Regions from separate parts of the Brachybacterium sp. ACRRE genome, predicted to be linked through region 1. Evidence: riboswitches for the same ligand, from Rfam matches in the RefSeq annotation. Region 1 holds a riboswitch; each other region holds the start of a gene.

Region 1 (4,472 bases):
CGCGCGGCATCGTCCGCACGGTCGAGCTCGCCGTCGAGGGCGGCGCGCGGGTGGTGCAGCTGCGGGAGAAGCACGCGGACCTCGCCGAGCACGTGCGCCTCCTGGAGCGTCTCGCGCGGGTGATCGATGCGCGTGCGCTGCTGCTGGTGAACGACCGTGTGGACGCCGCCGTGGCGGCGCGCGAGCGCGGGATCCGCGTGGACGGCGTGCATCTGGGGCAGGGCGACGAGGACGTGCGCCGTGCCCGCGATCTGCTCGGGCCCGACGCCGTCATCGGGCTCAGCGCGAACACGTCGGCGCACCTGGACGCCGTGGCCGCACTGCCCGAGGGCACCGTCGACCACGTGGGCATCGGCGCGATCCGCGCGACCGCCACCAAGGCGGATCATCCGCCGGCCCTCGGCATCGAGGGGTTCGCGCTGCTCGCGGCCGCCTCCCCGGTGCCGAGCGTCGCGATCGGCGGGATCACTGCGGCCGACGTCCCGGCCCTGCGGCGCGCGGGCGCCTCGGGCTGCGCGGTGGTCTCGGCGGTCTGCGCGGCCGACGATCCCCTGCGCGCGGCACGGGTGCTCTGCGCGGCCTGGAGCGGAGCCGCATCGGATCAGTGAGCGGGGCCCTCGCCCGTGGGAAGGAGTCAGCGATCCGGCGTCGCCTCGCCGTCCCACAGCTCGAAGAAGTGGTGCAGCGGCCCGTGGCCGCGGCCCACGTCGAGGCGGTCGCTCGCGGCGAGCGCTCCGTGGAGGTACTCCTTGGCGCCCCGCACGGCGTCCTCGACGGACATGCGCGGCAGCCGGGCGGCGATCGCCGCGGAGAGCGTGCAGCCGGTGCCGTGGTCGTTGGTGGTCTCGATGCGCGGGGCGGGCAGCTCGAGGATGCCCTCGCTCCCGCACAGCAGGTCGGTGCTGGTGGGCGACCCCTCGAGGTGGCCGCCCTTGAGGAGGACGCTGCGCGGTCCGAGGGCCAGCAGGTCGTGGGCGCGCCGACGCATCTCCGCCTCGCTCCAGTCGGGCTCCTCCCCCAGCAGCACCGCGGCCTCGGGCAGGTTCGGGGTGAGGACGTCGGCGAGGGGCACGAGCTGCTCGCGCACGGCGTCGACCGCGTCCTCGTCCAGGAGGCGGTCGCCGCTCTTGGCGACCATCACGGGGTCCAGGACGATCCTGCGCGCGCCGTGGCGGCGCAGGCGCTCGGCGATCACCTCCGTGATCGCGGCGTTCGCGACCATGCCGATCTTCACGGCGTCCACCTGCACGTCCTCGAGGACCGCGTCGATCTGCTCGCCGACGAACTCCGGATCGAGCGCGACGACCCCGCGCACCCCCTGCGTGTTCTGGGCGACGACGGCGGTCACCACGGCCATCCCGAAGGCGCGCTGGGCGGCGAAGGCCTTGAGGTCCGCGTGGATGCCCGCGCCACCCGTCGGGTCGGTCCCCGCGATCGAGAGGACGTTGGGGATGCGACCGGTGGCGGGTTCGCCGGGGGACGGCGCGCTGGGACTGGGGGCGCTGGTGCTCACGATGCCTCTTCCACGAGACCGGCGGGGAGGGCGCTCAGCGGTTCCGTCCCTGCGCCGGCATGATCCGGATCAGGTGCTCAGGGTCTCCACGCCGTCGCCGCCCCGCGCTCCTGCGCATCGCGTGACCAGTGGACTCTCAGCCCCTTGCCGGGACTCCCCTCGGTGCCACTCACGCTAGCAGGGAGAGGCTCCCGTCGGCGGCCTCGCCCACCGTGCGCGAGCGCAGCGCGGCGTCGGTGTCGGCAGTGGCGAGGTCGGCATTGATGTGCGCTCCGGCGAGCGCGCCCGCGGCCGCCGCGGCACCCACCTGCGCGGTCGGGTCGGTGACGTTCCCCGCGACCCAGACGCCCGGGACCTCGCTCACCCCGGCCATCGCCGACGGCACCTTCGCCCCCATCCCCGGGATCTCCTCGACGCGCAGGCCCAGACCCTCGAGCCCGTCGAGGCGAGGGGTCATCGTGGTCGCGACGGCCAGCACGCGGCGCGCGATCACCTCCCCGCTCGCCAGGCGCACGCCCGCGATGCGGGGTGCGCGCTCCCCCTCGACGGCGGACGCGTCGGGGGCGGCTCCGTCGTCGGCGATCACCTCGGCCACCTCCTCGTCGATCACGCGGATCCCGCGGGCGGACATCCTCGCGCGGGTCCGGGCGTCGAGCGCGGTGCCGCGGGCGAAGAAGGCGATGTCGTCGCTGAGCTGGCGGAACAGCCACGCCTGGTGCGCCGACATCGGGCCCGAGGCGAGGATGCCGATCGGCTCGTCGCGCACCTCCCAGCCGTGGCAGTAGGGGCAGTGGACGACGCCGCTCCCCCAGTGCCGGGCGAGCCCCGGGATCGCGGGCAGCTCGTCGCGCACGCCGGTCGCGACGAGGAGTCGCCGGGCGCGCAGTGCGCGACCGTCCTCGAGGGTGAGGTCGAAGCCGCCCTCGACGCCGTCGACCCTCCAGTCCGGCCGCACCGAGGCGACGCGGCCCTGCACGACGGTCCCGCCGTAGCTCTCGACCTCGTCGCGCCCGCGTGCCAGGAGCTCGGCGGGCGGCGTGCCCTCGCGGCCCAGCAGCCCGTGGACGCCCTCCGCCGGGGCGTTGCGCGGGTCCCCCGCGTCCACGACGATCACGCGGCGGCGGGAACGGGCGAGCATGAGTGCGCCGTTCAGTCCGGCGGCGCCGCCGCCGATGACGACGACGTCCGCGGCGGGATCCGCCGCGCCGCGTGCCGGGGAGCCGTCGCGGGCGCTGGTGCCTGCGGATGCAGCGGTGATGTCTCGGGGGTCCATGGATGCCTCCTCCTGCCCGCGGGGCGGGCCGATCGTCGTGTACGACGTCGACACTAGGCATTGATTGCCTATACGGCATACTCTCTTGCCTATGACGCAAGAAGATGCCGCGATCGAGACCCTCGTGCGCAAACGGATCCGGGCGCTGCGCGTCTCGCGCGGGTGGTCGCTCGGCGATCTGGCGGAGCGCGCCCGGATGAGCCCGTCGTCCCTGAGCCGGATCGAGGGCGGGACTCGGCGCCTGGCCCTGGATCAGCTGATCACGCTGGCCCGAGCCCTGGACACGACCCTGGACGAGCTCGTGGACTCCGGCGCGGACGACGCGGTCTCGAGTCCCACGCTCGACGGACCGAGGGGCGCGATGCGCTGGACGATCCGGGGCCAGCCGGATCTCTCGGTGATCCGTCAGCGGCTCACGGAGCCGCCCTCGGCGCCCTCGGCCATGCGGGCGCACACGGGGCGCGAATGGTTCGTGGTGCTCTCGGGGACGGCGACGCTGCTGCTGGGCGACCGGCGGCTGCGGGTCGAGAAGAACCAGGCGGCGGAGTTCCCGACGATGCTCCCGCATGCGATCGGCGCCGAAGGGGGCAGACCCTGCGAGATCCTGGGCGTCTTCGACCGGGAGGCACGGCGCGAGCACAGCGGGCCGCCCTCCGCGTCGGCGAGCTGAGTCGGCCGGGCTCCGCAGGCCACGACGCGAAAGAGCCCCCGCCCGGCGCATGCCGGACGGGGGCTCCTCTCGGAGTACTGGGACTCCGGGCGACGAGTCTTACTCGCCGTCCTTCTTGCCGGTGAGGCCGTTCAGGGCACCCTTCACGGAGTCCTTGACGTCCTGGACCTTGTCCTCGAGGCCGGCGCGCGCCTGCTGCACCTTGCCCTCCGACTCGGCCTCCTTGTCACCGGTCAGCTTGCCGAGGCCCTCCTTGGCCTTGCCGCCCAGCTGATCCGCCGTGTTCTCGAACTTCTCATCCGCACTCATCAGTGCCTCCCTCGCTGTCGGATGTCCTGCTCGTACCCTTGCGAGTATAGGGACGAAGGCCGGACGGCGGGCGAGTTCCACCTGGCCGCGAGCTGAACGCGGTCGCGCCCCGCCCTCCGCCGATGAGGGCGGAGGACGGGGCGCGGTGCACGCGATGCGTGCGACTCCCGGAACGAGGCGGCGGGCGGACCCGCCCCTCAGCTCAGGAGGAGGTTCAGGCCGGCTGGATGTTGGTCGCGGTCAGGCCGCGATCCGTGCGCTCGGTGTCGAAGGAGACCTTCTGGTCCTCCTCGAGGTTGCGGTAGCCGGAGCCGGCGATGTTGCTGAAGTGGGCGAAGACGTCGGCCGAGCCGTCGTCGGGGGCGATGAAGCCGTACCCCTTCTCGGAGTTGAACCACTTCACGGTGCCTGTAGTCATGCAGTCTTTCCTTCGGTGTGCAGAGAGCAGATGCCCTCTGTGCGGTCACGACGAGATCTCCGCCGTGCGCCCCCACGGCGGAACCTTCCCGGTGGGAAGGAGTCCGAAGTGGGGAGTTCGTAGGGATGGGCGCGGGGCCTCATCCGGTGGGCTGCCGAGTGCGCTGCGGAGATCCTTCATGGACCTGCGACGCCACGGTCGATTGCAGGGGGTGTGGGTGCTGCGGGTGAAGATGTCCTGACGGTCGGCCGTGCGCTCGATCGGCGCTGTTGATTCGAGCGTACCCGAT
Region 2 (4,472 bases), on a different contig from region 1:
GATGTCCGGCTTGCCCTCCCAGGTGCGCGCCTGGGGCTGGTTGCGCCGGTCCAGCTCGTGGTGCCAGCTGCCCCGCTCGGGATCCAGCAGGAACTCGCTGACGTACTCCCACCAGGCCTGGTAGCGGTCGGCCCACTTCCGGTCGCCCGTCACCTGGAACATCACGGCCGCGGCGGCGGTCGCCTCGGCGGCGACCCAGTGCATGCGCTCGTGCACCACGGGCGTGCCGTCCCAGTCCACCGTGTAGGGGAAGCCGGGCTCGCCGTCCATGCCGAAGGCGTCGTCGGCCCTCCCCATCAGGGCATTCGCGGCCTCGAGCATCCAGTCGGGTGCCTCGCCGTCCTTCGCGAGCAGCGCGGCGCGCCCGTGCAGCACCAGGCGGGACCACTCGAGCCAATGGCCGACGGTCGCGCCGTAGGGACGGAACGGATCGGCCGGCTTGTCCTCGTTGTAGTCGAGGATCGGGTTCCACGAGGTGTCGAAGTGCTCCGGCAGCAGCCAGTCCTGCTCGCGCGCGAACTCGTCGATCGCCCGGGTCATGATGCCCACGGCGCGGTCCAGCCAGCGGCGCTCCCCGGTGACATCGGCCGCGGCGAGCAGGGCCTCGGTCGTGTGCATGTTCGCGTTGATGCCCCGGTACTCCTCGCAGACGGCGAAGGCGCGGTCGAAGGTGTCCACGCTCATCCCCGCCTCCTCGTCGTAGAACTTCTCGTCGAGGACGCCCAGGGCCTCCTCGAGCAGCTCCGCGGCGTGCGGGCGTCCGGCGGCGGACGCGGAGGCGGCCGCGAGCACCACGAACGCGTGCGCGTAGGCCTCCTTGGCGTCGTCGATGACGGTCTCCCCGGCGATCTTCGAGAACCAGCCGCCGTGCTCCTCGTCCTTGAAGACGGTGCGCAGGGACTCGATGCCGTGGTCCACGAAGCGCCCGTACTCGGGGCTGCCCAGCATCGTGGCGAGCGCGAAGCAGTGGGTCATGCGGCAGGTCACCCAGAGCTCGGCCGGCTTGTCGCCGTCGAGCTCGCCGTTCTCGTCGAGCCAGCCGAAGCCGCCGTCCTCCCGCAGCGACTCGGCGCCGAAGACGAGGAGCTCCTCGCCCTCGGAGTCCAGCCAGGTGCGATGGGTGGCGCGCTGCAGCCACGGCACCGCCGGTGCGGAGGAGCCCGCCGCGCCTGCGGCCGCCTCGTCGGACCCGTCGGCGCTCTCGCCGTCGGCCGTGAGCTCGAAGGTGCGCGCGGCGGCCTGGGCCTGCGCGGTCGTCGGCCCCGGGTCGGCCACGAACAGCACCTCGCGGTAGTACTTGAGCTCCTGGATGGACTCGCGGATGTCGGCGAGGGCGCGGTGGCCCCCGTGCTTGGCGGGCGTGTTGTAGAAGACGCGGGGGAACCAGCGCTTGGCGAGCTCCTTGAGGCTCGAGACGTCGATCGTGCGGTAGGAGAGCCAGGCGGCGAACTCCGGCACGTCCTTGTCGAGGAAGACGCGGTCGGTGCCCACGGAGTTGCCCGCGAGCGGCGCCTTGCCGGCCTCCGGGCAGTGCTCGCGCACGTAGGCCAGGCACTGCTCCTGCGCGGCCTCGAGGGTGATGCCCGCGTCCAGCTCCTCCAGCAGCCCGGAATTCGTGTGCATGGTGCGCACGAAGTCGCCCATCTGCTCCAGCGCCTCGGCCGGGGGCCTGACGACGACGTCCACGCCCTCCCCGAGGATGTTGAGGTCACCATCGGTGACCAGGACGGCGATCTCGACGAGCGCGTCCTTCTCCTTGTCCAGTCCGGTCATCTCGCAGTCGACCCAGACGATGCGGTCGGCGGTTCCACGATTCGAAGTGCTCACGTGGCAAGGGTAGTCGCCGCGGACGGCGCCGCGGCCCCGCTGGCGCCTCTGGAATACTGGCGCGCCGGACACGGGGTGCGCCGCGCGCGCTGAGATCACACCCGTGGAACCTGATGCAGTTCGCACTGACGAAGGGATGTCCGCCATGCGGTCACGTCTGCCCGAGAGCCCGCCCACGATCGCCGCCGCGGCCCACCCGCCGCCGGCCGGGCCGACGCCGATGCCGCAGCTGCCGCCCGAGGGCCGCGCCGCACTGCGCGCCGGGGTGGTCGGCAACTTCATCGACAACGTCCACGTGTTCCTGCCGCTCACCGCGCTGACCCCGGCGCTCGCCGTCGTCGCGGGCCCGGGGATCGCCGCCACCACGGGAGCGATCGTGGTGATCGCGATGATGCTGGGCAGGCCCGTCGGCGGCATGGTCTTCGGCAGGATCTCGGACCGCCTGGGGCGCACGCGCACCACGAAGGTCGCGATCACCGGCACGGCCGCCTGCGCCCTGCTGATCGCCGCCATGCCCACCCATGAGCTGCTGGGTGCGGGGACGATCGGCCTGATCCTCTGCCTGCGCTTCCTCGGCGGGATCTTCGTGGCCGGCGAGTACTCGGCCGCGATCCCCCTGGCCATGGAATGGTCGGCCCCGCGCCGGCGCGGCCTCATGAGCGGGCTCATCCTCTCGATGGCGCCGTGGGCGCAGGCCGCGATCGCCTTCGCGACCGCCGCGCTGCTCCTGGTCCTGGGGCCCGACGCCTATGCCGCCTGGGGCTGGCGCGCGCTGTTCGTGCTCGGGGCGCTCGCCTCCCTCGGCATGCTGGTCTACTACCGACGGCACGTGGTCGACGCGCCGATCGCCCGGCGCGAGCGCGAACGGCCCCAGGGGCCCGAGCCGACGGACGAGCCCGCCGTCACGGGCATCGCGGCCATGCTGCGCGGACGCTGGGCGCGCGCCTTCTGGCAGGTCTTCACCCTGATGACGGGGCTGTGGCTGCTCACGAACACGACCGTCATCATGCTCACCGCCCAGCTCGGCGAGGACACGGGCCTTCCGGCGACCAGCGTCTCGGTCGCGATGGGCATCGCCTCGTGCGCGCAGGCGCTCGCGATGGCGCTCGCCGGGCATCTCTCCACGAGCACCGGCAGGCGCCGACTTCTCATCGGGTGGGGGATCGCGGCGACCGTGCTGGGCCCGGTGCTGTGGTGGACGGCGGTGGGCTCGAGCACGCTGGCCGGTGCGGCCGTGCTCGCCGCGGCGCTCCAGGTCGTCACCGTCGCCGCGTACGGGCCGGTCTCCGCCTACCTCTCCGAGCGCTTCCCGACGTCGGTGCGGTCCACGGGCTACGGGATGGGCTACAGCCTCTCGCTGATCCTGCCCGCGCTCTACCCGTTCTACCTGCCCGGGCTCTCGGCGCTGCTCGGGCCGCGCGCCGCGGTGCTTTCGCTGCTCGTGCTCGGCGGGATCCTCCTCGTCCTCGGCGCGGCGATCGGACCGCGGCTGTCCGCGGTGGAGATCGATCGGGACCTCGACGCCGTCGCCGCGCGGGACGGCCGCGGGAGCGGGCGATGAGCCGCGACGAGCAACCGCACGAGCACGACGACGATGCGGACCTGCGCGCGGTCGCCCCGGTGATCGCCGAGGTGCGCCGGTGCCCGCCGCTCGTCCACTGCCTCACCGCGACGGTGTCGATGGGCATCGTGGCCGACGGCCTGCTCGCCGCGGGTGCCCGCCCGATGATGACGGAGACCGAGTCCGAGGCGCCCGTGGTCACGGAGGCGGCCGACGCGCTGCTCGTGAACCTCGGGACCCTCAGCACCGATGCGATGGCGGGCATCCCCGCGACCGTGTTCGCGAGCATCGCGGCCGGTCACCCCTGGGTGCTCGATCCGACCGCGATCGGGCTCCCGCCCGTGCGCACGGCCCTCGCCTGCGAGCTCGTGGGGCTGCGTCCGAACGTGGTGCGCGGAAACGCGTCGGAGGTCCTCGCCCTGCGCGGAGGGTCCGGCGGACGCGGGGCCGACGCGAGCGACGGAACTGAGAGCGCTCGTGGCGCCGCCCGCGAGATCGTCGCCCTCACCGACGGGGCGGTGGCCGTCTCAGGGCCCGTCGACCGGATCGTTGGGGCGGACGCGAGCGCGGGCGCGGGTGCGGGTGCGGGCGATTCCGGTGAGGACGGCACACCGAAGATCGAGGTCCGTCGGGGCCACCCGCTGCTCACCCGGGTGACCGGCACCGGCTGTCTGCTCGGGGCGCTCACCGCCGCGTGCCTCGTCGCGGTGGAGAGGATCGGGCCCGTCGACCCGCCCGTCGGGACATCGGAATTCGCAGCTCGTGCCGCTCGCTCCGCTCACGCCGCGACCGTGTGGCTCGACGTCGCGGGGGAGCGCGCCGCCCGGCGCGCGCCGCGGCCCGGTGCCTTTCGCACCGCCCTGCTCGATGCCCTGGACGAGATCGGCGAGCACGCCCTGCAGACCGCCGAGGAGGACCGATGACCCTGCCCCATGACCACCACCACGACCACGATCGCCCGGGCCTGGACGTAGACGGGGCGGCCCCGGCGGCCCCGGTGCCGCTCGACCTGCGCTGCTACCTCGTGACCTCCGGGAGCGACCGCCGCACCGTGGAGACCGCGGCTGCCGCCGCCGCGGCCGGC
Region 3 (4,472 bases), on a different contig from region 1:
GTCGCCGGGGACTCGGACGAGCTGGCCCGCGCAGTCATGGACTTCGAGACGCGGCTCGCGGCGTGCCACGTGGACCGGGTGCGCCTGCGCGACAGCGAGAAGTCGAACAACCCGATGGACGCCGCGCAGCGGGAATCCCTCGCCCCCGCGTTCCCCTGGGACGCGTACGTCCAGGGCACGGGCGCGCCCGCCGGCGCCTTCGACGTGGTCTGCGTGAGCCAGCCCGAGTTCGTCGAGGCCGTCGCCCCGCTGCTCGCGGCCGAGGACCTCGCCGTGCTGCGCACCTGGGCCGCCCTGCACACCGTCGGCGCCTTCGCCCCGTACCTCTCCTCTGCCTTCGTCGAGGAGGACTTCGACTTCTCCGGGCGCACCCTCTCCGGCGCCGAGCAGCTGCGCGAGCGCTGGAAGCGCGGCATCTCGCTGGTCGAGGGTGCCGTCGGCTTCGCGATCGGACAGGACTACGTCGCCCGGCACTTTCCGCCGGACCACAAGGCGCGCATGCAGGAGCTGGTCGGCGCGCTGCTGGACGCCTACCGCGAGTCGATCTCGACGCTCGCGTGGATGACGCCGGGCACCCGCGAGAAGGCCCTCGCCAAGCTCGAGCTGTTCACCCCGAAGATCGCCTACCCCGACGTGTGGCGCACCTACGAGGGTCTGGTGCTGGACCCGCACGACCTCGTCGCCTCGGTGCGCGCCGCCCGCATGCACGATGCCGCCCATGACTTCGCGAAGCTCGACGGGCCCGTCGACCGCGACGAGTGGCACATGACCCCGCAGACGGTCAACGCCTACTACAACCCGGGAGCGAACGAGATCGTCTTCCCCGCCGCGATCCTCGAGCCGCCGTTCTTCGACGCCGAGGCCGAGGACGCCGTGAACTTCGGCGGCATCGGCGCCGTGATCGGCCACGAGATCGGGCACGGCTTCGACGACCAGGGCTCCAAGTACGACGGCGAGGGGAACCTGCGCTCCTGGTGGACTGACGAGGACCGCGAGGCCTTCGAGCAGCGCACCCGTGCGCTCATCGACCAGTTCGACGCCCTCACCCCGCGCGTGCTGCGCGAGCAGGCTGAGGCGAAGGCGTCAGACGCGACCGACGGCGACGATGAGCTGCCCCATGTCAACGGCAGCCTCACGATCGGCGAGAACATCGGCGACCTGGGCGGGCTCACCATCGCGATCAAGGCCTACCTCGCGCGCTCCGGCGGGAACCCGCCGCGCCTGGACGACATGAGCGGACTGCAGCGCGTGTTCTGGTCCTGGGCCACGGTGTGGCGCGCGAAGTCCCGCGCGCAGGATGCGGCGCGCATGCTGGCGATCGACCCGCACTCCCCCGCCGAGTTCCGCTGCAATGCGATCGCGAGCAACCTCGACGCCTTCCACGCGGCCTTCGACGTGCGCGAGGACGACGCGATGTACCGCGCGCCCGAAGAGCGCGTGAGCATCTGGTGAGGACGGCGTGAGCAGGCCCGAGGCGCCCTTCCACGTGGGGCGGACGACGCCCGGCGCGGTGGGCTGGACCCGCATCGGCATGAGCGTCGTGATCGGCGTCGGCATCGCCGGGTACGCGCTCGCCTGGGCGCGGGGCGAGACGGTCGTGCTGGGCCTGGTGCTCGCCCTGGCCGTGCTCGTGTACGCCTTCTGGTCGTGGATGCGGCTGTCCACCCGGTTCGTGGTCGACGGGGGCGGGGTGACCGTGAGCCTCGGAGGCTTCCTGCCGCGCCCCGCCTGGCCCGTCGCCGACTTCCGCACCGTGCAGCTGCGCCGCATCCCGGGAGAGTCGCTCGGCGCGACGGTGGGCGGGCTCGGCTGGCGCCGCGGCCGCGTGATCTCGCCCGAGAACGGGAGCATCGAGGCGCTGCCCGGCCGCAAGGTCTTCACCACCGGCGAGCAGCGGTCCTCCTACCGCCTGATGGTCTCGCGCCCCGGGACCCTCGTGGAGATCATCGGCCGCGAGGGCACCCACTTCCTGCTCTCCCCCGACGATCCCCGCGCCGCCGCCGAGGCGATCGACCAGGCCATCCGCGCCCGCCGCTGATCCGCGCGCGCTGAAGCCCCGCCGACCGCTCGTCGGCCCATCCGCGCCCCGCCGGCGTCGCGAGAAGTACGAAACGGTTGCCATGAGCGCTCTTGGCAACCGTTTCGTACTTCTCGCGCCCCTTCGCCCCTTCGCCCCTTCGCCCCTTCGCCCGTTCGCCGGTTCGGCCGTTCGGGAGCGGGTCGGGACGGGACCGTCGGATCCCGTCGCCTCGCACGAGTCGTCGGGCGTCGGCCGACCCGGGCGATCTGGCGCACATCCCGAGGGCGCACCGACCGCCCCGCGCGATATCATCGACGCTGACATCCACAGACAGGGGAGCACCGCAGAGGTGCTGAGAGTGCGCACAGAGCGCAGACCCTCGAACCTGATCCGGTTCAGACCGGCGTAGGGAGTCGGGATTCTTCTGCGATGTCCGCCGCGCCGGATCTCTGCATCCGGGGCCGACGGGCCTCGCGGCCCCTTCCGCATCGGAAGGAGAACCAGATGTCGACCAGTTCCACCCCCGCCGCCTCGTCCGCGCGCGCCGAGAAGACCGCGGCGACCGGCGGAGCACCGGCACCTGCCCAGTCACCCGCACAGGCGTCTGCACCGGCATCGGCACCGGCACCCGCACCGGCGAGCGACGCCCTCGCACGTCGGCCGCTGCCGGCCTACCGCACCGTGGACCTCGTGCTGACGGTCGCGATCGGCGTCGTCTTCGCCTTCGTGTTCCTCGCCTGGGGCCAGGTGTACACGCTCTTCACCCCGCTGCAGGCCGTCCTGCCCCCGTCGGTGGGGCTGCTCGCGGGCGTGTGGTTCCTGCCTGCGCTGGTGGCGATGCTCATCGTGCGCCGTCCCGGCGCCGCCGTGCTGGCGGAGGTCATCGCCGCCGTCCTCGAGATGGTCCTCGGCGGGCAGTGGGGCATCGGCACCGTGGTCAGCGGCCTGCTGCAGGGCGGAGGCGTCGAGATCGCGTTCCTCGTCACCGCCTACCGCCGCTTCACCCTGCCCGTGGCGATCGCCGGCGGCGCACTCTCGGGGATCCTCGAATGGGTCTACGAGCGCTTCTCCTACTACCCCGAGTGGTCCTGGGCCTCGGCCTGGGCGCTGCTGGGCTTCTTCATCGTCTCCGGCGCGTTGCTGTGCGGGGTGCTGGGGTGGCTGATCGTGCGCGCCCTCGGTGCGACCGGCGCCCTGAGCGCCTTCCCGGCAGGGCGCCAGTGGGGACGGCGGTCGCGCGCATGAGCGCGGGGCCGACGGTGCTCGGGGCGACCTCTGGGGCCGACGGGACGACCGCTGGGGCCGACAGGACGCTCGGCGACGCGGCTCCCGACGGAACGGGTCCCGCCTCCCACGCCGCCGTGCCGCTCGGTCTCGACGCCGTCACCTGGACACCGTCGACCCGCTCCCACCCGACGATCGACGACCTCACCCTGCACATCCCGGCCGGCCAGCGCGTGCTGCTCACGGGACCCAGCGGCGGCGGCAAGTCGACCGTGCTCCGGGCCCTCACGGGCCTGCTCGACACCAGCACGGGCGACCTCGCGGGCGATGCCACCGGCCCCACCCGGCCGGGCGAGCGCGGACTGCTCCTGCAGCAGCCGCTGCACGCCCTGATCGGCGGGAGCGTCGGCCGAGACGCGGCCTTCGGTCCCGAGAACGCGGCGCTGGACCGCGAGGAGATCCAGCGCCGCGTGACCTCCGCCCTGCACGCGGCGCGCGTCGGGCTGGACGCCGCGACCTCGCCGTGGGATCTCAGCGGCGGGCAGCAGCAGAGGCTCGCCCTCGCCGGCTCCCTGGCGCTGGATCCCGGTGCGCTGCTGCTGGACGAGCCGCTGAGCATGCTCGATCGGCCGACGGCCCGCGAGGTCCGCGCCGCGATCCTGGATGCGGTCGGCGATCGCACCCTGGTGGTCGCCGACCACGACGCCGACGGCTGGGCCCCGCACGTGGACCGCGTGATCGTGCTCGGAGCGCAGGCGCACGTGCTCGCGGACGGCGCTCCCGACGACGTCCTCGAGCAGCCCGATCCGGCCGCCATGCCCGATCCGGCCGCCGCTCCCGACCCGACCGCCATGCCGGCCTCTGCGCGCGCATCCGGCACGTCCGGCACACCGGTGCTGTCGCTCTCGAGAGTCTCGATCGCGCGACGGCGACGACGGGACGAGGCCCGGGGGAAGCGGACCGTCGCCTCTCCCCTCCTCGACGGCCTCGACCTGGCCGTCCCCGCAGGATGTGTCGCGGTCCTCACCGGGCCGAGCGGCAGCGGCAAGACCACGCTGCTGCGCACGATCCTGGGCCTCGCCGACCCGGCCGGAGGACACCTCGAGCGTCCCGAGCCCTCGAGGATCGCCTTCGTCCCTCAGGAGCCCGAGCACTCCTTCGTCGCCCGCACCGTGCGCGCTGAGGTCACCGCCTCGCCTTGGGCGCACGACTCCGAACTCGCCGAGAG

What was found. Region 1 has a riboswitch for thiamine pyrophosphate ahead of thiD (bifunctional hydroxymethylpyrimidine kinase/phosphomethylpyrimidine kinase). Riboswitches for the same ligand answer to the same signal wherever they lie in the genome.
Region 2: another riboswitch for thiamine pyrophosphate. It lies ahead of MHY49_RS01945 (MFS transporter); the one in region 1 lies ahead of thiD (bifunctional hydroxymethylpyrimidine kinase/phosphomethylpyrimidine kinase).
Region 3: another riboswitch for thiamine pyrophosphate. It lies ahead of MHY49_RS04550 (ECF transporter S component); the one in region 1 lies ahead of thiD (bifunctional hydroxymethylpyrimidine kinase/phosphomethylpyrimidine kinase).

What each region holds. Positions count from the first base shown of each region.
Region 1 is NZ_JAKRMO010000027.1:11,113-15,584, reverse strand. It holds gene thiE (thiamine phosphate synthase) at 1-608, shown strand, start outside; gene thiD (bifunctional hydroxymethylpyrimidine kinase/phosphomethylpyrimidine kinase) at 635-1,513, opposite strand; TPP riboswitch at 1,557-1,676, opposite strand; gene MHY49_RS09575 (NAD(P)/FAD-dependent oxidoreductase) at 1,683-2,786, opposite strand; gene MHY49_RS09570 (helix-turn-helix transcriptional regulator) at 2,878-3,456, shown strand; gene MHY49_RS09565 (CsbD family protein) at 3,556-3,765, opposite strand; gene MHY49_RS09560 (cold-shock protein) at 3,980-4,183, opposite strand.
Region 2 is NZ_JAKRMO010000004.1:32,958-37,429, forward strand. It holds gene orn (oligoribonuclease) at 1-1,827, opposite strand, end outside; TPP riboswitch at 1,889-1,981, shown strand; gene MHY49_RS01945 (MFS transporter) at 1,973-3,388, shown strand; gene MHY49_RS01950 (hydroxyethylthiazole kinase) at 3,385-4,311, shown strand; gene MHY49_RS01955 (thiamine phosphate synthase) at 4,308-4,472, shown strand, end outside.
Region 3 is NZ_JAKRMO010000010.1:477-4,948, reverse strand. It holds gene MHY49_RS04560 (M13 family metallopeptidase) at 1-1,452, shown strand, start outside; gene MHY49_RS04555 (hypothetical protein) at 1,460-2,038, shown strand; TPP riboswitch at 2,343-2,449, shown strand; gene MHY49_RS04550 (ECF transporter S component) at 2,525-3,265, shown strand; partial or broken gene MHY49_RS04545 (ABC transporter ATP-binding protein) at 3,262-4,472, shown strand, end outside.